4 regions of the Planococcus sp. S3-L1 genome follow, and region 4 is predicted to be linked to each of the others. Evidence: riboswitches for the same ligand, from Rfam matches in the RefSeq annotation. Region 4 holds a riboswitch; each other region holds the start of a gene.
The links. A riboswitch is a leader RNA that binds a small molecule or an ion and turns the genes downstream of it on or off. The one in region 4 is predicted to bind S-adenosylmethionine.
Positions count from the first base shown of each region.

Region 1: another riboswitch for S-adenosylmethionine. It lies ahead of QMF37_RS10300 (methionine ABC transporter ATP-binding protein); the one in region 4 lies ahead of QMF37_RS09095 (bifunctional homocysteine S-methyltransferase/methylenetetrahydrofolate reductase).
Region 2: another riboswitch for S-adenosylmethionine. It lies ahead of QMF37_RS01130 (methionine ABC transporter ATP-binding protein); the one in region 4 lies ahead of QMF37_RS09095 (bifunctional homocysteine S-methyltransferase/methylenetetrahydrofolate reductase).
Region 3: another riboswitch for S-adenosylmethionine. It lies ahead of QMF37_RS00475 (methionine ABC transporter ATP-binding protein); the one in region 4 lies ahead of QMF37_RS09095 (bifunctional homocysteine S-methyltransferase/methylenetetrahydrofolate reductase).

Region 1 covers NZ_JASISN010000009.1:49,581-55,479, forward strand. Annotated here, with positions in the region: gene QMF37_RS10290 (MetQ/NlpA family ABC transporter substrate-binding protein) at 1-522, opposite strand, end outside; gene QMF37_RS10295 (methionine ABC transporter permease) at 570-1,238, opposite strand; gene QMF37_RS10300 (methionine ABC transporter ATP-binding protein) at 1,231-2,256, opposite strand; SAM riboswitch class I at 2,345-2,449, opposite strand; gene QMF37_RS10305 (thioredoxin family protein) at 2,556-2,882, opposite strand; gene QMF37_RS10310 (ribonuclease M5) at 2,888-3,226, opposite strand; gene gcvH (glycine cleavage system protein GcvH) at 3,572-3,952, opposite strand; gene QMF37_RS10320 (arsenate reductase family protein) at 4,033-4,386, opposite strand; gene QMF37_RS10325 (acyl-CoA dehydrogenase family protein) at 4,493-5,899, opposite strand, start outside.
Region 2 covers NZ_JASISN010000001.1:223,125-229,023, reverse strand. Annotated here, with positions in the region: gene QMF37_RS01135 (glycerol-3-phosphate acyltransferase) at 51-692, shown strand; SAM riboswitch class I at 804-918, shown strand; gene QMF37_RS01130 (methionine ABC transporter ATP-binding protein) at 1,052-2,083, shown strand; gene QMF37_RS01125 (methionine ABC transporter permease) at 2,073-2,723, shown strand; gene QMF37_RS01120 (MetQ/NlpA family ABC transporter substrate-binding protein) at 2,756-3,589, shown strand; gene QMF37_RS01115 (M20 family metallopeptidase) at 3,617-4,822, shown strand; gene pepT (peptidase T) at 4,991-5,899, shown strand, end outside.
Region 3 covers NZ_JASISN010000001.1:97,184-103,082, reverse strand. Annotated here, with positions in the region: gene QMF37_RS00495 (carbohydrate kinase family protein) at 1-514, opposite strand, end outside; gene QMF37_RS00490 (GNAT family N-acetyltransferase) at 657-1,220, shown strand; gene QMF37_RS00485 (MetQ/NlpA family ABC transporter substrate-binding protein) at 1,371-2,192, opposite strand; gene QMF37_RS00480 (methionine ABC transporter permease) at 2,205-2,876, opposite strand; gene QMF37_RS00475 (methionine ABC transporter ATP-binding protein) at 2,866-3,879, opposite strand; SAM riboswitch class I at 3,948-4,050, opposite strand; gene QMF37_RS00470 (carbon-nitrogen family hydrolase) at 4,100-4,888, opposite strand; gene QMF37_RS00465 (pyridoxal phosphate-dependent aminotransferase) at 4,974-5,899, shown strand, end outside.
Region 4 covers NZ_JASISN010000007.1:87,391-93,289, reverse strand. Annotated here, with positions in the region: gene QMF37_RS09120 (MarR family winged helix-turn-helix transcriptional regulator) at 1-263, shown strand, start outside; gene QMF37_RS09115 (CarD family transcriptional regulator) at 326-838, opposite strand; gene QMF37_RS09110 (hypothetical protein) at 1,079-1,291, shown strand; gene QMF37_RS09105 (YehS family protein) at 1,410-1,928, shown strand; gene QMF37_RS09100 (hypothetical protein) at 2,103-2,690, shown strand; SAM riboswitch class I at 3,197-3,301, shown strand; gene QMF37_RS09095 (bifunctional homocysteine S-methyltransferase/methylenetetrahydrofolate reductase) at 3,373-5,232, shown strand; gene metH (methionine synthase) at 5,213-5,899, shown strand, end outside.

The DNA.
Region 1 (5,899 bases), on a different contig from region 4:
ATTTTTCGGATTATCAACAATATCACTCACTTCAGCCGATGTTTTATCTACACCTTCTGCCAATGTGATTAAGCCTTCTACCTCAAGCAGCGATAAAATACGACCCTGCTCCGATACCGAGTTGCTCATCAAAATGGTTGCATCCTGTGGTAGTTCATCAAGAGAAGCATATTTTTGTGAATAAACACCGATTGGTTCAATGTGAATCCCTCCAGCATTTTCAAACTCATAACCATTATCAGCTATTTGAGTTTCTAAGTAAGGAATAGTTTGGAAATAGTTGGCATCAATTTCACCAGACTCTAAATCTTTGTTTGGCAAAATATAGTCTTGATACGTTTCAACTTCAAGTTCAATTCCTTGCTCTTCTAAAAGGGGCTTCGCTTGTTCTAAAATTTCAGCATGCGGTACGTTAGAAGCGCCTATGCGTAATGTCTTAGACTCTTCTTCACTTGCTCCACCGTTTCCACATCCTGCGAGTACTAATGCCGTTAACGCTGTTCCTACTACAAATTTCTTCATCTCAATCTCTCCCTTATGTGTTGTTTTATAGAACGGAAAATCCGTTTTTACCGTTTGTCTGCTTTTATCGTGACCCAATCACCAATGTATTGAATGATAAAGACAATGATTAAGATTAAGATTGTTGCCATCAATGTAACGTCTTCACGACTGCGTTGAAAGCCGTCGAGGAAAGCAAGTGTACCAAGACCACCTGCGCCGATAATGCCGGCCATTGCTGTATAGCCGACCAATGCAATCGCCGTGACCGTAATGCCGGATATCAATGCCGGTTTTGATTCCGGCAATAAAACTTTCCAAATGATGGTGCCGGTTGTTGCACCCATTGAACGAGCCGCCTCGATCACACCTTTATCAATTTCTTTTAGCGCAATTAGCACCATTCGTGCATAAAATGGAGCTGAACCAATGATTAATGCCGGTAAAGCCGCATTCGGTCCGCGAATCGATCCCATCAAGAACAAAGTGACAGGAATCAATAAAATGATCAAGATGATAAAAGGAATTGACCGGAAAATATTGACGAATGCGCCAGTCAGCCAATTAACGAGTTTGTTTGCCCACAATTGTTTCGGTGCTGTTAAGAACAAGATAATACCAAGTGCTAAACCAATAACAAATGTAAATACAGTTGATAATGCGGTCATGTAAAGTGTTTCAAGAGTAGCTTCCCACATGCTGTCCCACTTTACGTTTGGAAATAATGATTCAATCATTGTCCATCACCTCCGCTTGAATATCTTCTGAGCGAAGAAATACCAGTGCTTCTTCAATTTCTGCTTGAGACCCTTTAAGCTGTAAGATTAAGGTGCCGTATGCGCCACGCTGCGTATGCGAGATATTGCCTTGAACAATATTCACTTCCACGGCATGACTGCGAATCAATTTAGTTAAAATGGGTTGTTCGGTTTGATCGCCAACAAAAACCAATTTCACCAATTCGCCAGTTGGGTATAATTCCCGCAGGTTTTTGATGGTTTCCTGTGAATCTCCACTGTCGGCTACTTGCGCAACAAAGCGTTTCGTGATTGCCTCTTTCGGTGATTGGAATACATGTAAAACGTCGCCAAGTTCTACAACTCGTCCGCCTTCCATTACAGCCACACGGTGGCAAATTTTCCGGATGACGTGCATTTCATGAGTAATCAATACAATTGTCAATCCCAATCGCTTATTGATGTCTACTAACAAGTCAAGAATGGCATCTGTTGTTTCTGGATCGAGTGCTGATGTCGCTTCGTCACACAACAAGACTTCTGGGTCATTTGCTAATGCCCGGGCAATACCGACGCGTTGTTTTTGTCCTCCTGATAGCTCAGAAGGATAGGCGTTTTCACGACCCGTCAATCCGACTAATTCAATTAACTCCTGTACACGATTTCCGCGTTGTGCTTTTGCCACTCCGGCAATTTCTAGCGGAAATTCAATATTTTCTCTCACTGTACGAGACCATAGTAGATTAAAATGTTGGAAAATCATACTGACTTTCTGACGTGCCTTGCGTAATTCTCCGCCTTTAATCGCTGTGATAATTTGTCCATTAATCTCTACAGTTCCTGACGTTGGCTTTTCTAACCCATTCAACAATCGGATTAAGGTACTTTTACCTGCTCCACTATAACCAATAATACCGAATATCTCTCCATCAGAAATGGATAAGTCCACTTGATCCACAGCTGTTAAAATTGCCTTGCCTGTATCGAATTTTTTTGTCACTTGCTTTAACTCAATCATTCTTCCAACACTCCTAAATCTTAAAAATAAAAAACCCTTCCGCGCATAACTGAGCAGAAGGGCAAACGTATAGTATACGGAAACCAATCTCTCATCGTCCAAAGCTTTCGCTTTGTGTGATTTGGCACCATTTCATTTTCATGACGGTTGCCGGGCTTCATAGGGCACTTCCCTCCACCACTCGTAATAAGAGTTTTGATATAAAATTTTCGGAAAACTTAAGGACTGTATTCTATTTGACTCTTCGCTTGTTGTCTAGATTTCAGACAAGCAATTGGTTTTTTTATCAGAAGACTAATTTACCATGACCGACTGTATTCGTCAACAGGTTTTAACTTACTATACAAGTATGGCACTGATTGAAAAGCATAGATTTTCTCTTTTAGTTTGCCACCTTCTGTTATAAGTAAGCACGGTACACTCTCCACTTCGTAGAGATCCGCTATTTCTTGAACGTAATTTAAATTTGCTTTGCCCATTGGAAGATCCGGTAACAATTCGGTGACGACTGATAGCATCTTAGACGCAACCTGGCAAGTTCCACACATTGGCGCGTACAAATAATAAGCCGTTGATTTATTCGTATTCTTTTCTTTGATCCATTCTTTGTGCGTCCATTCATTCATTTTCTTCATCCCTCTGTTAATAGCTTATTTACCTGGATATTCGCTGTGATGAGCACATCCATCAATATCCGGAGTGGTGTTGCTGCAACTTCTTTATAATTTCGGTTAATGTAAAAATGACGAGCTTCAGGAAATTCACGCTTGACGAGTTTTCTCAGTTTTTCTCCTGAAGAGTCTGCATCTACTAGTATGATCATATCCTGACCTTCGTACGGTAATAGTAACTCTTCCAGTCTCGATGCACTTACTGTACCATTTGTACAAAGAATGGTCACGGGTTCTGCAATGAGTGGTGTAATCCTCGACTTATCACTGAGTCCTTCGACAACAATCACCTTTCCCATAACACTCACCCCATCAAATATAAAATAAGAAAAGTTCTAAGACTTAGTGGTAAAAGAAAACTTTTGTTTTATTGCGATAAAGCTCTTTATATAAGTCGAACTAATGATTTCCACTTGTTGATATTCCGTAAAACAGCAGTGCTTTCGAGCCCACAGGATGTGGATTATGCAACCCGTTCCTTTGCTGAGCCCAAAGCAGTATAGAAAAGTCGGTTTCTTTTACCAACTTATCTAGTTTTAAAATACCAATAGAACAGGCTGACGTCCATTTCCATGACTTATGCGAACTGCTGACAACACTTATCGGTCATAAAAAAAAGCGCCAAGATAGGCGCTTTTCAGTAATTACTCGTTGGTCATTTCTTTGTATTCGTCTGCTGTCATCAATGCATTAACTTCTTCTTCAGAAGGGGCTTCGATTACAACCATCCAAGCCTGCTCGTAAGGAGACTCGTTCACAAATTCTGGGCTATCTTCAAGTTCAGAGTTAACCTCGATTACTTTTCCGCTAATTGGCGCATACAATTCTGAAACCGTTTTAACGGATTCAACACTGCCGAAAGGCTGATCTTTTTTTAGCTCGTCTCCAACTTGTGGAAGTTCAACAAAAACGATATCCCCTAGTTCCGCTTGTGCGAAATGAGTGATACCGATACGTGCATTGCCATCTTCGGTTTTAACCCATTCATGTTCTTTTGAATAACGAAGTTCTGCTGGTGTGCTCATCTTGACCCCTCCAAATTATGTAGTTCATTCACATTCAGTTTGACATAAACAGCCACGAAATACAAGATGGTGCTACTCGCTTACAACCAGCTATTTTGATAATCTGCTTCTTTAAAGCCAAGTGTCACTTTTTTGCCATCCCAAGCCAAGGGACGCTTGATCAACATGCCATCAGAAGCAAGTAGTTCCAATTGCTGGTCTTCGCTCATAGTCGATAACTTATCTTTTAAACTAAGTGAGCGATAAACCAAACCACTCGTATTAAAAAACTTCTTCAATTCTAAACCACTCGCTTGATACATTTGAGCTAATTGTTCTTTAGTTGGTGGGTTTTCCGCAATGTGTATTTCATTGAATTCCACTTTGTTTTGTTCTAGCCAACTTTTTCCTTTACGGCAAGTCATGCATTTTGGATATGCGTAATAAGTAATCACCTTAAAACCTCCCTTTTTTCTAAGCTTACCAAAGAGAAGCCTTGTGGTCGATGAATAAAAACAGGCAACCCCCAAATTAACGGAGTTGCCTGTTTCATAAAACTTCTTACACGACGTATTTCTCTACGTCAATTAGCTTAACAGCAGCTTCACGTTTTTTCGCAATAACGTTATAAGGAGTTGAACGCGTTAATTTGCGCAACGCTGAAAGCATCATGCGTTGATTATCGCCTTCGATAGCCGCGATCAATGTTTCTTTCGCATCTCGCTCGATCTGATCAAACGCTTCTTGACAATAAATTTGTGTATACAACAGTTTTTGTTTTGCTTTTTCTTCACCTGAAGCGGCAATTGCTTTTTCAGTACGCAACACGACAGATTCCATCGCAAAGACGTTGCTGACGATATCGGCAATGTTCACTAGCACTTCTTGTTCGGCCTCTAGTTTTGTGCCGTATGTTTGTGCCGCTAGTCCCGCTGCGAGCAATGCAATTTTCTTCGCGTTTTTCACCAAGTATTTTTCTTGGTCTAATGCATCTGTCCCTACTTCTTCAGGCATCATCATTAACAGCTCTTCTTGTAACTTTTGAGCGTGTTGCAATAACGGCAATTCACCTTTCATTGCTTTACGCAACAATGTACCTGGTACGAGTAACCGGTTGATTTCGTTGGTGCCTTCGAAAATACGGTTAATGCGTGAATCGCGGTAAATGCGCTCAATTTCATATTCTTGCATAAAGCCGTAACCACCATGCAATTGAACGCCTTCATCGACGATATAATCTAACGTTTCTGTACCGAAAAACTTATTTAACGAACATTCTACCGCAAATTCAGCAATTGAATCTGCCACTAGCTTGCCGTCTGCTTGTTGCTCGTCTGTAAACCCGCTCATTCGGTCTTCAAAAAGGCCAACAGTACGGTAAACAGAACTTTCAACTGCATACAATTTAGAAGCCATTGTTGCTAATTTTTCGCGCGTCAAGTTGAAAGACGAAATCGGTGTTTTAAACTGCTGGCGTTGGTTCGTATACGGAATTGTCAATTCCATTGCACGTTTCGAGGCACCAATTGTCCCTACTCCTAATTTATAACGACCAATGTTCAAAATGTTAAACGCGATAATATGGCCACGTCCTGCTTCGCCCAAAAGATTTTCCACAGGAACTTCAGCGTCTTCAAGAATTAACGTCCGAGTTGAAGACGATTTGATACCCATTTTCTTTTCTTCAGGTCCAACAGAAACACCTGGGAATTCACGTTCAACGATAAACGCAGAGAATTTGTCTCCGTCAATTTTTGCATATACAACAAAGACATCCGCAAATCCAGCATTGGTGATCCATTGTTTTTCACCATTCAAGACGTAATGAGTACCCGCTTCATTTAATTTCGCTACTGTTTTCGCACCCAATGCATCAGACCCTGAACTTGGTTCTGTTAATGCGTAAGCTGCAATCATTTCGCCAGTTGCTAGACGTGGCAAATAGCTTTGTTTTTGCTCTTCGTTACC
Region 2 (5,899 bases), on a different contig from region 4:
ACCTTGCCCACTTTCAAACGTTATCTTTTAGTGTAGAGGAGGAATTAATGATGGTCATTTGGATTTTGCTCTTATTGATTACAGGTTATTTTATCGGTTGTTGTCATGGTTCACTTGTTGCACAAGCCGTATCAGGCGTTAACATCAAAAATTCGGGCGTAAAAAATTCCGGTGCTTCTAATGCAGCCATCGTGCTGGGCTGGAAATATGGTTTGCTCGTTGCCTTTATTGACGTTTTCAAAGGCTTTGCTGTTGTTGCGGGGTTACGTTTGTTAGTGGACTTAGGTAGCTTTTCAACTGCAACAATCTGGACCCTCTTGTTCGTTGCAGGAGCTGCCGTAATAGTTGGTCATAATTTTCCGTTCTATATGAACTTTGACGGCGGAAAAGGTACAGCATCTGTAATAGGTGTAATGATAGCGCTTGACTGGAAGCTCGGGTTGCTCGGATTATTGTTATTGATCGTTGTTTCACTAGTAACAAATTATCTTGTCATTGGCGTATTCGTTTTGTACGCCGTGTATTTTGTAATTGCCTTTATCCCTGCAGTCGGTCTATGGCCGTTACTAATAGCGCTAGTCCTGTTCATGATGGCTGTATGGAAACATCGAGAAAATATTATACGAATAAAGAGTGGCAATGAACCTACAGTATCATCAGTTTTTCGAAAGAAACCTACCCCGTCCATTTAGAAAGGAATACAATGAATTTTGAAGATGAAAAAATAAATTTCAATATTCATCTTGACTTTTTTGTTATTCCGCCATAAAGTAGGAATCACGAATCGAATAGCATACATCACTTTCTTATCCAGAGAAACCGAGGGACAGGCCCTATGACGTTTCGGCAGCAGATTTGTTTAACCGCAAAAACTGTGCCAACTCCTGCAAATGCATCCATGCATTTGGAAGATGAGAATTAGATGGTTTCAACAGGAGCCCTCTTTTTTCTTATGGTTAAGAAAAAAGAGGGCTCTTTTTGTCTAGTTTCTCGACGGATTGTGAGCATTAACGATTTGAATAACAATACAGCATGAGGAGGTCTACTTACTATGATTCAATTCGAAGGCGTCGCCAAAACCTACCAATCAGGTAAACAGGAAATCCATGCATTGAATGGCATCGATTTAACTGTCGAAACCGGCGAAATCTACGGAGTTATTGGCTTTAGTGGAGCCGGTAAAAGTTCATTAATCCGCACAGTAAACTTGCTCGAACGTCCTTCTAAAGGACGTGTATTAATTCACGGAAAGGATATTTCGACGCTATCTAGCAAAGAAATTCGTACTATCAGAAAAGATATCGGTATGATTTTCCAACATTTTAATTTACTCCATTCAAAAACGGTTTATCATAACGTTGCTATGCCGCTCCTGTTAGCTAACACATCGAAAAATGATATCGAAAAACAAGTAAAAGAGTTGCTCGATTTCGTTGGACTTGCAGATCAGGCGCAAAAATATCCAGACCAGCTGTCAGGTGGACAAAAGCAACGCATCGGCATTGCTCGTGCTCTTGCAACGAATCCTTCCGTTCTGTTATGCGACGAAGCAACATCAGCACTTGATCCACAAACGACGAAATCGATTTTGGACCTACTTCGCAAAATCAATAAAGAATACAATATTACCATCCTGCTCATCACACACGAAATGGGCGTCATTCGAGAAATCTGTGACAAAGTGGCCGTGCTTGAAGCAGGGAAAGTTATTGAGCAAGGAAGCGTCTTTAACGTTTTCTCTAATCCACAGCAGGCTACCACCAAACGATTTGTTCGCTCTGTTATGAACGACGAGTTGCCTGAATCGCTGCTAGCACAAATTCAAGATAAACAAAATAATCAGGTCATATACCGGTTGCAGTTTACTGGCACATCAGTCGGTCAACCCTTCATGTCCCGAGTGTCACGTGACTTTAACGTTGATTTGAATGTACTATTCGGCAATATTACCGAATTGCAAGGTGTTCCATACGGTAACTTAATTGTCGAATTCTCTGGAGAGTCAAGCGAAGTGGAACGTGCCTTATCTTCTATTAGGGACAGCACTATTCAAATAGAGGAGGTCATTGATTATGTCAGTTAATTACGAACAAATTTTGGAAGCTTTATGGGAAACCGTCTATATGACAGGTGTTGCTTTTGGATTTTCGCTATTGATTGGCTTTCCTCTCGGTATCTTGTTAGTCGTTACACGTCATGGACATTTGTTAGAAAATGAAATTGTGTCTAAAGTATTGAATGTCGTCATCAATATTTTTCGCTCTATTCCTTTTATTATTTTAATGGTTGCTATTATTCCATTAACTCGGCTCATTGTTGGTACATCGATTGGTACAGCTGCAGCCATCGTTCCACTAGTTTTCTATGCGGGGCCATACATTGCTCGGTTAATTGAAAACTCTTTGCTTGAAGTCGATAAAGGTGTGATCGAGGCCGCACAAGCAATGGGTGCCTCTCCATTGCAAATTATTTTTCGCTTCTTGATTCCCGAAGCGTTAAGTTCACTTGTTCTTGCTTTGACAATCGCTGTAGTTGGACTTATTGGTGCTTCTGCAATGGCTGGCGCTATTGGCGGCGGTGGTCTTGGGGACTTAGCCATTACATACGGATATCAACGATTCGACACGGTCGTAATGTTCATCACAGTAGCTATTTTGGTCATACTGGTACAAGGCGTTCAATCTTTTGGAAATGTATTATCGAGGCAAGTCAGACGTAATTAGTAAAATACACCTTAAAAATGGAGGAATTACTCATGAAAAAAATTTTAACAGCAACATTATTTTTACTACTGGTATTCATTTTGGCTGCTTGTGGAGACGATAGCAATGCACAAGGCAAAACGACCGTAACACTTGGCATTAGCGGTTCGGATACAATGATTTGGGATTATATTGCGGACAAAGCGGAGAAGGAAGGAATTGAGTTGGAAATTCAAACTTTTTCTGATTATGTAGCTCCGAACCTAGCGCTAGCTGAAGGGGAACTGGATTTGAATGCGTTCCAGACGATTTCTTATTTTGATGAATTTGTTGCTGAGCATAGTATTGATATCGTGCCGATTGGTTCGACCGTCATTGCACCGATGGGCTTGTGTTCTGATAAATACGAATCTATCGATGATATTCCTGAAGGTTCACAAATCGCAACTCCCAATGAAGCGACCAACATGGGCCGCGCACTATTACTTCTCGACGAAGCAGGATTGATCACACTTTCTGACGATGCTGGACTTACTGGAACGGCAGAAGACATTATCGAAAACCCCAAAAATATTGAAATTGTCCCTATGGTGTCTGGTCATACACCACGTGCAATGCCTGATGTGGCTGCTTCAATTATCAACAATGGTGTTGCCGTTGATGCGGGATTAAACCCAACTAAAGATCCAATCGCTCGCGAAAGTGATACGGCTAAACCGTATATTAACTTGATTGCTGCAAACGCTGAAGACGCTGATAATGAAGCTTACCAGAAAATCGTCGAGATTTATCAACAGGAAGATACCGCTGAATTTATTATTGAGCATACAAAAGGTGCTCAAATTCCAACTGTTGTTACAGTAGATGAGCTTGTCGATTACCAATAAGAAGTTATCTATATAGGAGGAATTCCAATGACCCTTATTAAGGAAGCAAGACAGATCATCTCTCAATCCATCGACTCGCAACGTACGATATATATTGAAACAAGCCAGGCAATTCACGCCAAACCTGAACTTGGTAATGAAGAGTTTTATGCGAGTTCTTTATTAATTGATTTGCTTGAAGACGCAGGATTTACCGTTGACAAAGGCGTCGCCGGTCACGACACTGCTTTTTTTGCCAGTAAAGAAAGCTCACTTTCTGGGCCAACAATCGCTTACCTTGCTGAATATGATGCACTGCCTGGAATCGGTCATGCCTGCGGCCACAACATTATTGGAACCACTAGCGTCGCTGCCGCCATTGCATTATCAGAAACCTTAGACCTTATAGGTGGCCGAGTTGTCGTTCTTGGAACACCTGCAGAAAAAGGCGGTCCAAATGGTAGCGCCAAGGGCAGTTTCATTAAACACGGCCTGCTCGAAGGTATTGATGCGGCTTTGATGCTACATCCTTCTGGAAATTCAGCTGTCACCGGTCCTTCCCTTGCTGTTGATCCATTGGAATTCCACTTTTACGGTAAGCCCGCGCATGCAGCAGGCTCTCCTGAACAAGGCATTAATGCACTTGATGCGGTCTTGCAGCTATTTAATAGCATCAATGCTTTGCGTCAGCAATTACCTTCAGATGCACGTATCCACGGGATTATCACTCATGGAGGTGATGCACCGAACATCATTCCTGAATATGCGGCGGCACGCTTTTATATTCGGGGTGATTCTTGGAAGAAAACAGCTGACACTGCTCGTAAAATTCGAGCGATTGCTGAAGGCGCGGCATTGGCAACTGGTGCTACAGTGAAAATCGAACGTTTCCAAAATGAAGTGCGTGACTTGGTCATTACACCCGCTTTGGATGTGATTGTTCGTAGCGAGCTTGAAGCACTAGGTGAGGCGGTAGCAGATTCCCGGATTTCTGGCCTTGGTTCTACCGATGCTGGCAACATTAGTTACGTAGTCCCTACTGCACATGGCTATATTAAAATTGGTCCCGAAAGCCTAATTGCCCATACTGCTGAGTTTCGTGAAGCTGCTAAATCAGAGCAAGGCAATAATGCGTTGATCAAAGGCGCTAAAGCATTAGCTACTACTGGGTATCTATTGCTGACAAAACCTGCTCTATTAGAGGAAGTACAAGCTGCGCATACAAAAGCATTAAAACTGAAAAAGCAAAACTAATTGAACGATGTCCCTTGCCGGGCGTCGTTTTTTTGTGACCAGAATTTTCACCATTTTCCCACTTCGTGCTAAACTACTACTATATGGGTTGAAGTTGCTGTTCCATAACTCTAAAAAGTCGGTAACACCATTCAACTTGTACAGAACTTATTCTAGGAGGATTTATACATGTTAGAGACTTTAATTGAACGACTCGTTCGTTACGCCAAAATCGATACACAATCCGACTTCACTAGTACCACCACCCCTTCTACAACTGGGCAGTGGGACTTGCTCCGTGAATTGGAACAGGAAATGAAAACCATTGGCTTGACTGATGTCGATATGGATAAATCCGGTTACCTTTTCGGCACGCTTCCGGCCAATACCGACAGAGAAGTCCCTGTAATTGGTTTTTTGGCACATGTTGACACTGCGACAGACTTTACTGGAAAAAACGTTAATCCGAAACGTATTGATAATTATAATGGACAGGACATCTCACTAAATAGCAGCATTACGATGACTGTGTCGGATTTTCCTTCTTTAAAAGACTACGTGGGCCATACGCTAATCACAACAGATGGCACGACATTACTTGGCGCAGACAACAAAGCCGGTATTGCTGAAATCATGACTGCAATGGAATATTTAAATGCTCATCCTGAAATTGAGCATGGAAAAATCCGCGTCGCCTTTACACCAGACGAAGAAATTGGTCGCGGCCCACATAAATTTGACGTCGAACGCTTTGGTGCACAATATGCATACACCATGGACGGTGGCCCTCTTGGCGAGTTGCAGTACGAAAGTTTTAACGCAGCGAGCGGGAAACTGACCATTCAAGGGAAAAGCGTTCATCCGGGATCAGCAAAAGATAAAATGGTCAATGCGCAAACAGTAGCTATTCAATTCCAACAGGAAATGCCGAAACATGAAGTTCCTGAGTTAACAGAAGGCTATGAAGGATTTATTCATTTGAATAATTTTGTTGGCGATATTGAAACAGCGGAATTGAGCTATATTATCCGTGATTTCGATAAAAATAAATTCGAAGATAAAAAACGGCATATGGAAGAAGTTGCGGAAAAGCTCCAA
Region 3 (5,899 bases), on a different contig from region 4:
TTTCCCAGCGCAATGGTCGAATATTGACGTCATATGAACAAAGGACATCATACTCCTTTGCTAGTTCTAATGCCTTTTGAGTAGTGGCTCTTGCTTTAGGATGAAAAAGAGTTCCTGAACAGAAATGGAATACACTAGCATTTTCAAAAGCTTTTGGTTTTAGTTTATCGCTCGCTACTTGAAGATCAGGAGTTTTGTTAACATATGCTGAGAACACACGATCAAATTCAGGTGTCAAATGAATGTAAACACCACTCACCCTCTTTTCGGGTACCTTGATGGCATAAGTTAAATCTACGCCCTCCTTCAGTAATTCGTTTCGCACAAAAGCAGAAGTCTCGTCGTCTCCTGTAATTGTAATAAATCCTGACGGCACACCTAAACGGCTAACGCCTGCAACCACATTCACGGTAGCTCCACCAAGATGACGTTCGAAAGTATCATTCGCAGCATTGGTCGCTATATAATCTACAAATGTATCTCCGTATGTCAGCACATGTTTCGTATTTACCATCCGTAGACCCCCTTCGTGTTAATAAACAGATTCATTGATATACTATATGTTGAACTACTTCTCTATAGCGCAGCTTTTATACTTCTACGATCTATTATTTCAGTCTAAGCAGGTTTTAATCAAGTAACAGGAGGCATACTACATGAATATTATTATACGACAAGCGCAACCCGATGACGCAAAAAAAGTCGCACCACTCATTATCAATGCGATTGGAGACATCGCAAATCATATGACTGCACAAAAAGAACCAGCAGCGGTACTTGAAAAAGTAGAGGATATGATTCGTGGAGAAAATACACGTCATAGCTACCGTTATACATACGTTGCATTAGTAGGTGGCAATATTGCTGGCACTTTGGTGCTTTATCACGGCAATCAAGCTGAAGCACTAGATCGCCACTTGGCTGATCAACTGAAAAAACAAGGACACAATCGTTCAATTGAGCCAGAAGCTCATACCGACGAGTGGTATATCGACACTGTTTCAGTCGATCCTTCCTATCAAGGCCAAGGAATTGGCTCAAAACTTTTCCAATTTGCGGAGGAACTGGTTTCTTCTCAAGGAGGAGGCAAACTTTCGTTAAACGTTGATATTGATAAAGACGGGGCGATTCGTCTTTACAAACGGCTAGGCTATTCTATTGCCGAACCTTGGACTATTATTGGTGAGCCTTTTCATCATATGGTCAAAGAGATTTCTTGAGCATTTAACTTTTCGTTTGCTTGTGTTCTTCATTTCTTCCCATATATATAGAAGAAAGCCGCTTCAGATTTTTCATCTGGAGCGGCTTTCTAGCTGTACTGGTCTTACTAATTCAACGTGAAGAAGCTTTTATACAATTAGATTCATTGTTTATTTAGCCAGCCATTCAGGCTTACCAAAACCAACAAATTCTTCATCGATTACAGCTTCAAATTCTTTTGATTCTACAACTTCTATTAAATCTTTAGCAAAATCACTGTCTTCATTCTCTGCGTTCACTGCTACTACATTGCGGTATTGGTCAGGCATGTTTTCAAGTGCTAGTGCATCCAGTAGATCCATTTCAGCTGCTAGTGCAAAGTTTCCAGGAACAGCGGATAAATCAGATCCTTCAACTGCACGTGGCAATTGCCCAGCTTCGATTGGCTGGAATACCAGGTTTTTTTTATTTGTACTAACATCTCTTTCGGAAATCTTTAAATCATCCACTTCTGGGTCTACTTCGACTAGACCTTGATCTTCGAGAATTTGTAAAGCACGTGCTGCATTAACAGGATCATTAGGAATGGCAATAGTCGCACCGTCTTCGATATCTTCTAACGCGTCAAATTGATTTGAATAAATGCCCATTGGCGCTGTTGGTACGACGATTAAACCTGATAAATCCATATTGTTTTCTTTTTCAAAATTCTCTAAGTAAATTGTATGCTGGAATAGGTTGGCATCAATATCGCCCCCGTCAAGTGCGATATTTGGTTGAATGTAATCGCTAAACTCCACAATTTCTACCGTATACCCTTTTTCTTCTAAACCAGGCACAATTGCCTTACTCACCATATCGCTGTATGGCCCCGCAGTAGCACCTATTTTAATATCTTTTGAAGTTTCTCCTGTTGATTTACTTTCTTCTCCACTACCACATGCTGCTAAAGCCAATGCGCTCGCTGCTACTATTAATCCTAGTTTTTTCATTTTGTTCTCCCCTTATCGTTTATCGATGACTTTCGCCGTATAATCGCCTGCCTGTTGAACCAATTGAACCAGCAGAATTAAAATAACAACAGTCACAATCATGATGGTGTTATCATATCGGTAATAACCAAAGCGAATAGCTAAATCTCCAATACCTCCGCCTCCTACTACACCTGCCATAGCAGAATAGGCCACTAAGCTGATGATGGTCAATGTGACGCCTTGAACAATACTAGACTTTGCTTCAGGCAGCAGCACACCTGTAATGATCATCCACGGTGTAGCTCCTACTGCAATAGCTGCCTCGATAACTCCTTTGTCAATTTCGCGAAGTGAATTTTCTACAATGCGCGCGAAAAAAGGAATTGCTGCGACAGATAGTGATACACTGGCCGCAACCGGGCCAATTGTTGTTCCTGTGATAAATTTCGTTAACGGAATAAGTGCCACTAACAAAATGATAAAGGGAATAGAGCGTACAATGTTTACAACAAAGCCCACTACCGAGTTTACCGGTCGATTTTCAAGAAACAGACCGCGATCGGTTATGAATAACAAAATTCCGAGCGGCAAACCGACAATCAATGATACCGATAATGAGATGCCGATCATCATTAATGTTTGGAAAAATGCTGTTTGTATTTCTGGCCATAATTCAATAATTCGTCCCCATTCAATTTCCACTCGATATCACCTCCACGATTGCTGCTCTGTTTTCCAAATACTTCAATGCCTCCATAACTTCCATTTCAGCGCCTTTTAACTCCATAATAAAGACGCCAAGCGGTCGTTCTTGAATGTACTCGATAGCTCCGTGCAAAAAGTTGCCTTTTACCGAAAAGTTCTGCAGCATATCGGAAATGACGCCTTCGCCTGCTACGCCACCTTTGAACAGCACTTTCACTAAAGTTCCTTTAAATTCTTTCAAAATATGTACTGGGACATTAAAGGATACGACACTAGAAATAAATTCTTTTGTTAGCTCCTTTTGAGGATCTGCAAAAATATCGTAAACTTGTCCTTCTTCAATGACACGTCCGCCTTGCATGATCGCCATTCGATCGCAAATTTCCTTAACTACATTCATTTCATGCGTAATTAGTACAACTGTAATTTTCAATTTGCGATTGATGTCTTTTAATAACCGCAATATAGATAACGTCGTATTAGGGTCGAGCGCGGATGTCGCTTCGTCACACAACAAGACTGCTGGGTTGTTTGCTAATGCTCGAGCGATACCAACTCGCTGTTTTTGACCTCCACTCAACTGTGCAGGGTAGACATCCCGCTTATCTGACAAGCCGACCATTTCTAGTAGCTCTTCTACGCGGATTTTAATGTCTTTCGTAGGTGTACCTGCTGCCCGAAGTGCAAAAGCAATATTGTCATAAACCGTCTTCTGGCTGATCAAATAAAAATGTTGGAAAATCATACCTATTTTCAATCTCGCTTTTCTTAATTGATTGCTGCTCAACTTCGTTAAGTCTTTGCCATCGACTACGACACTGCCAGAGCTCGGTCGTTCCAGCAAGTTGATGCAGCGAATCAGCGAACTTTTACCAGCTCCTGAATATCCAACAATCCCAAAAATCTCACCTTTTCTGACTTCAAGTGAAACCTGATCTACTCCAGTAACGGTGCCGTGTTTCGTTATGTACGTTTTCGTTAAGTTCTCAATATGTATCATAGCTTCCCCCTGGCAACAAAAAGATGCCTCTTTCATCAAGAAAGAGGCATCGAAAAGTTTATTTTCTCGACTTATCTTCCGGAATATTTACATTCCGCAGGACTTGGCACCTTCCCAAATGGGGGTTGCCGGACGTCATAGGGCCTACCCCTCGGTCTCTCTTGATAAGTTAGTATATTAGATTGAATTTCATATTACAGACATAGATTCAGAGTGTCAATCAAATTTTAAATGTTTCGTACAATTTTTCACGACGATCATCAAAGACCGGAATCCGTTTTCGGACTTCCTCTACTTCGTCCAAATTGATTTCCACATACCCCACGCCTTCGTCTTTTTGCATATCCAAGCGAACTTCTCCCCAAGGAGCTATGACCATCGTACTGCCGCCAAACACATTTTTCGGATCGCTGCCGACGCGATTCACGGCAACGATAAAGCACTGATTTTCAATTGCACGAGCTTGTAAAAGAATACGCCAGTGGTCAATTCGCGCTTCTGGCCATTCCGCTGATACGAAGATCAGTTTCGCTCCATTTAGTGCTTGTGCACGAATCCATTCAGGAAAACGAATGTCATAGCAAATAACTCCGCCATAAACAGTGCCGTCCAGTTTAAACGTCCCAAGTGTATCACCTTCTTCAAGGTGAATATGCTCATCCATTAAACCAAAACGATGTGCTTTGTCGTATTCCAAAACAAGTTCACCGTTTTTATTAACGACATACATCGTATTATAAAAGCCGTTATTCTTCTGTGTTGAAACAGAACCTCCGACAATATTCACAGCATGTTCTTTCGCAAAACTTTTCAGTAGCTCTACAGTTTGGTTAGTGCTGTCTGCTAAAGTACCAAGCTCAGTCAGTGCATATCCCGTGTTCCACATTTCTGGCAAAACAATTGTCTCCGCTCCGTTAGCGGCTGCCTCCGTTAAATAATTTATGACTTGCTGATAGTTCTGTTCGGGCTCTCCGAATATGATATCCATTTGAACACATGCAATTTTCATGTTTTCTCCTCCAGTAGACAAGCTAATCTAAATTCTATAAGATTCGGAGTAGATGTGCAATTATTTCGAAAATGAGGAGAATTTTATGGACTTTTCAAATCGCTTACAAAACTTACCTACTCAGTTTTTTGCTTCACTAGTTGCCAAAACGAGCAAAGCCGTCGCTGAAGGACGCGATGTCATCAATCTCGGACAAGGTAATCCCGACCAACCAACACCCGATCATATTATTAAAGCATTACAAACGGCGGCGGCTGATCCGAAGACACATAAGTACTCACCTTTCCGCGGCATTTCAGAATTACGTCAAGCTGCTGCGAATTTCTATAAACGCGAATATGATGTAGACATTGATCCTGATTTAGAGGTCGCCATTTTGGCTGGAACCAAAATTGGACTTGTTGAATTGCCCTTGGCATTGCTTAATCCGCAAGATCTTTTGCTGCTGCCAGACCCGGGCTATCCTGACTACTTTTCTGGTGCTCCATTAGCGAATATTGACTACGAATTGATGCATCTCCACCCTGAAAATGGTTATTTACCAGACTTTAATGATTTGTCAGAAACTGTTTGTTCACGTGCAAAATTAATGTATTTGAATTACCCCAATAACCCGACAGGCGCCGTTGCAAATAAAGATTTTTTTGATGACACCGTCGCTTTTGCAAAAGACCATAACATCGCTGTTGTTCACGATTTTGCATACGGCGCCGTAGGATTTGAAGGAAAAAAACCGGTAAGCTTTTTGCAATCTGAAGGTGCCAAAGAAGTTGGGATTGAGATGTATACGTTATCGAAAACTTATAATATGGCGGGATGGCGAATTGGCTTTGCTGTGGGGCATTCGAAAATGATTGAAGCTTTAAATCTAATCCAAGATCATTTATTTGCCGGTTTGTTCCCTGCTGTCCAATTAGCTGCTGCAGAAGCTTTGAATGCAGATCAACAATGCGTAGCCGATTTGGTAGATTTGTATGAAAAGCGACGTAATGTGCTCGTAAAGGAATGCAC
Region 4 (5,899 bases):
CGTATGTTACCAAAAATGTAGACATCTCTCGCCAGGCCATCCATAAATTTATTAAAAACTTGGTGACTAAAGAATTGGTAGAAGTACAAAATGTTGAGAACAATAAAAAAGAAAAATGCATTCGACTCACGACGTTAGGGAAAGAATACTACGAAAAAAACGAAGCATTGAAAATTCAGTTGGAACATAAAATTGCAGAAAAAATTGGTGCTGATCAAATGAAAATGCTCAAAGATCTTTTAAAGACCGATTGGGGAATATAGTTTGGATGTTAAAAAAGATCTTGTTTCATCAATAAATTGATGAAACAAGATCTTTTTTTAGTCTAGTTAACAGTCGACGACGGTTGATCTTCTGTGATCAGGTCGTTAATCATTTGATTGATTTCTTCAAAGCTCGTGTCCATTGCATGAGCAAGTTCTTTAAAGAGCATGATCTGTGTGTTGTTAATCAGTTTATAGTCATGCGCGTAGAAAGTTTCTTTCTGAAGCTGCGTATCAAACTTCTTGCGCATTAGCGTATTAACAATTTCCGCAATTTGCATACGGTCTCCTGTATTAATGAGCTTAGGCTGTAACGCTTTAGCAGTTGACTGATCGGGCTCTACTCCAGGCTTTTTAAAAATTTCAATGATTTCGAGTGCTTGTTCTTTTTGGAGAAGCTTCAACATCACGACTTTATCGTTATCGACAGGCGTAGTGATGGTCACTAACGTATTCGCTAAAGGATGCAATTTATAATATTTCTTTGTGACACCTGAAACTGTTTCATCACGGATATCGTTAATTCTACATAGGCCATGTGTGGAATAAATGATGTGATCTCCAATGGTAAACATTTTTTTCCTCCTAAAATGTATCTCAACTAATTCTAGTATAGCACACATGCTCTAAATTGTAAACTTAGTTGACAATTCAAGAAAGGGGGCTGGGGTACAAGAGATGGATTCGTTACTTTTCCTTCTTTATTGAAGTTCGTGCAGACATAATACTGTCACAAAAAAAGGATTAAAGCATGAAGAAGTAGGGAATAAAGGGGAAAGCCTGTTCGCAGATTGTCGAAGTGGAGGTAACAAGAGATGAAGAGTATAGAAGAAGCAAAGCGTTTAATTGTCGCCGAAAAACTGAAACACTATAATGAACGTCTGGCAGATATGGAGCGAGATTTGCAGTTTTTCTATGAAGAGTCGACGAACGATAAAGAATCTTTGGACATTATTCAAGATATGAAAGAGAAAGTCGAACAATTAAAAGAAGTAAAAAATAAAGAAAACCGCGAGACAGTGTTCTAATCCTGTCTTTTTTGCTGTCTTCGCGTAAGCGCGATGACCCGGAGATTATGTGCTATCATTAGAATTGAATCGACTTCGGATAACGACGATAATGAGCAAGCTACAGGAGGAAGAAAAGATGGATAATAACGATTTATTGATCAGACTGCGTTATGCACTAGATATAAAAAATAGGGATATGGTCGAAATTTTCAAATTGGGTGGTATAGAACTTAGCAAAGATGAAGTATTAAAAGTGCTGACAAAAACCCCAGATAGCGAAGAGGAAGAGGAAGATCGTATTTGGATTGACCGGGAAGAAGAAGACTATATTAAGGCAGAAGACGCTCTATTTGAATCTTTTTTAAATGGATTTATCGTTTTCAAAAGAGGACGTCAAGAGCCCAAACCCGGGCAAACTGAAGTTTCTGCAGTGACCAATGAACGTTCTAACAACTTACTGCTGAAAAAAGTGAAAATTGCTTTACAGCTAACGAGTGAAGACATGTTGGAGATTTGGGATTTAGCTGGAGTTACGGTAACAAAAGGTGAACTTGGAGCGTTACTCCGAAAAGTTGGCCATAAAAATTACAAAGAATGCGGCGATCGCTATGCACGCAACTTCTTAAAAGGATTAGCAATCAGATTCAGAAAATAAAAAAAGCGTGTCTACGAGTCAGTGTTACTGATTTGTGGATAGGGTTTTTTTATTGTCGTAGACTGGATAGCTTAGAAGTAGACTTTCTTCATGGATAAAAAGAACTATCCCTTTCGTGTGAAAATGATATGATAGAAAGAAGAAATCATAGATGGGTGCAAAGGGGATAGCAGGATGAATTGGTTGCCGAAGAGAAAAAATAAAGTGGCGGCTTTTTGGGAATGGTTTGCAGACAATAAAGAGGTCTATAGTCGCTTGGATGAGTCGAGTAGAAGCAAACTATTAAATCAATTGGAAAAGAAATTGCACAAGGTTAACAAACATTTGGCGTTTGAACTTAGTGAACTTTTAATTAACGACAAACGACAATTCATCATCAGTGCGGACGGCATGGTTGAGGCATTTGATGACGTCATTGATCTAGTTGGTCAGGCTCCAGAATTTGAATCGTTTACGATTATCGCCTTTCGCCAGCGACAAGACGAAGAAGTATCGATCGAGTATGGCGATATTAAATTAGCATGGGAAGACATCTTTTGTACTTTTGAAAAAGATAACGCCAACGACGAAGTGAATTTAATTCTTTACATTAAAGGTTTTACTGAAGAAAATGAAGATGAATTTATCTCGGCTTCTTTTATTCTATTGGATACAGTTATCGGGGAATACAATGCTGGCATGCGCATTGGAGAAATTGAATTTATTAGTTACGAAGGACAAGCAGACGCTCGGCCGGTAAAGGATTTGCAAAGTCTTTTTTAAAGCAGAAGAAGACAGTATACTTATAGAAAAACCTATCGGAAGTTTTTAATCCAGATAGGTTTTTTGAGTCGCAAGCGAGCTGATGAAGTGGCAGCGGTGTTAGGCTTTTGCCCAAGTGTCTTGGCGAAACCAAGTGCATACATAACTGGATTCTGATCGGCCAGGGAAGCCTAGAACATTTTCATAATATACATAAAGGTGCTATTGTTTTTGATCGAACATTTTCCAAGTGACTGTATGTTACTGTCCTTATGAATAAACATGTAACTCTTCTTTTGATTTGATTATTGGTCCAGTATTTCCTGAAATGGTGTGTACAATAAATAAACAGATGTAGAGAGGAGAAAGAATAGGGAGGGCGGCGAAAAACGTTAACAGCTTCTAAAGAATAAAAGGATTCTATTTTTAAAGAAACTCACAGAAAGTTCATTTTTTTCTAACAAAACATATTGACCTGACCAATAGATACCTGTACTATACTAAGAATACTAAAACTGAATAGTGAATCTTTATCGAGAGAAGTTGAGGGACTGGCCCTGTGACGCTTCAGCAACCAGCCGAAAGGTCAGGTGCTAAATCCAGCAGGCAAGCGATTGCCTGACAGATGAAAAGGAACGAGTTTGATATCGTAAAGCCTTCTTTTTCATGGAGGCTTTTTTTGTATATATGGGGGGTTGAGTGGATGGGTTTATTAGACGAACTGAAGACGAAAATTTTGACGGCGGACGGTGGCATGGGAACCTTGCTGTATTCGTATGGCATTGAGTATTGCAACGAGGAATTGAATTTACAGCGGCCAGAAGTAATCGAAAAGATTCATCAAGACTATATCAAAGCTGGAGCAGATATCATTCAAACCAATACGTACGGGGCTAATGCACTCAAACTTGCTCGTTACGGATTAGAAGAACAAGTTGCAGACATCAACAAAGCTGCTATTGAAATTGCGAAACGTGCAGCAGCACCGGGGGGTCAATTTGTCTTTGGAACGATTGGCGGCATTCGCGGAATTCGTAAAAGTGACGCCACCTTGCAGGAAATCATTGCGATGGTCGACCAGCAAGCGAGTCAGTTGCTTGCGGGCGACCCCGATGGCCTACTACTTGAAACTTATTACGATTTTGAAGAATTAGTAGCAACTGTTAAACATTTGAAAGGCATCACAGATACCCCATTGATTGCACAAGTATCGATGCATGATCCGGGTATTTTGCAAAACGGCATGTCATTGAATGACGCTTTGCACCAATTAGAATCACTTGGAGCAGACATTGTTGGTGTCAATTGTCGTCTAGGACCGCATCATACAATTCAAGCTTTTGAAGAAGTAACCTTACCCGAAAAAGCTTTTCTTTCTGCATACCCAAATGCTAGCCTACTTGACGTAGAAGATGGGCGGATTGTTTACGAATCAGAAGCAGATTATTTCGGACGTGCTGCTTTATTGTTAAGACAAGAAGGCGTTCGCTTGATTGGCGGTTGCTGTGGTACAACACCAAAGCATATTGAAGCGGTGAAAAAACACCTCGGTAAGTTACCGCCGATTTTTTATAAAGAAGTAACCAAAAGAAAGCCGATTGTCATCCGAGAGGCCGAAGCGCTAGAAGTAAAGCCGCTTCACGAAAAAGCGAAAACACAACGAACGATTATTGTGGAACTCGATACGCCACGTCATTTGGACGTCACAAAATTTCTTGAAGGCTCTGTCGCTTTGCATGAAGAAGGTGTGGATGCTGTCACCATGGCCGATAATTCATTAGCGTCACCGCGTATTAGTAATATGGCGATGGGCTCGATTCTCAAGCACACAGAAAAAATTCGGCCGCTCGCTCATATTACGTGTCGCGACCGCAACTTAATTGGTTTGCAATCACATTTGATGGGACTCGATGCACTCGGTATGCACGACATTCTCGCTGTCACAGGCGATCCGACCAAAGTTGGAGATTTTCCAGGAGCGACAAGCGTTTATGACGTGTCCAGTATGGAATTGATTCAATTGATCAAAAAACTAAATGAAGGCATTTCGTTTTCTGGTAAACCGCTACGGAAAAAAGCTAATTTTTCTGTCGCTGCGGCGTTCAATCCGAATGTTCGTGTGCTTGACCGAGCCGTAGCAAGACTTGAGAAGAAAATTGAAAGCGGAGCGGATTATTTTATTTCGCAGCCCGTATACACAAAAGAAAAAATCGTTGAAATGTACGAAGCGACAAAGCATTTAAATACGCCCATTTTTATTGGGGTAATGCCGTTGACCAGTATTCGCAGTGCCGAATTTTTGCATCATGAAGTGCCGGGTATCAAGTTGTCAGAAGACGCACTTGAACGCATGCGTGCATGTGGAGATGACAAGGACCGAGCCACAACGGAAGGCATTCAAATCGCTAAAGAATTGATTGACACAGCAGCAGAGCTATTCAACGGTATTTACTTGATCACACCGTTTGTCCGTTACGACATGACCGTGGAATTGATTCGGTATATTCGACAACTAGATCAACAGAAAGAGAGCGATCGCAGCCATGTCCAAACATCTTATTGAACAACAGCTTAAAAAAAGAATCTTAATTATCGACGGAGCGATGGGGACGATGATTCAAAATGCCGATCTGTCACCTGAAGAATTTGGTGGAGAAGAATTTGACGGCTGCAATGAATACTTGAACATTGTCCGACCGAATGTTATTCAAGATATCCATACGGCTTATCTTGAAGCTGGAGCCGATATTCTTTGCACCAATACATTTGGAGGTACACCGATTGTTTTGGACGAATATGGAATCGGTGACCAAGCGGCGGATATTAATAGACGCGCAGTCGAAATTGCGAAACGAGCGGCTGCTGAATTTTCCACCCCGGAATGGCCTCGTTTTGTGGCAGGTGCGATTGGACCGACAACGAAAACTTTGTCTGTAACGGGTGGCGTCACATTTGATGTCATGCTGGAAAATTTTTACGTGCAAGCCAAGGCACTTGTTGAAGGCGGAGCAGATCTCATCTTGCTCGAGACCAGTCAAGACATGTTGAATGTGAAAGCGGCGACAATTGGCATTAAACAAGCTTTTGAAGAGACGGGAATCGAATTGCCGATTATGGTGTCCGGAACGATTGAACCGATGGGGACGACGCTTGCCGGTCAAAGCATTGAAGCGTTTTACATTTCCATTGAACATGTCAAGCCGCTATCCGTCGGGTTAAACTGTGCAACA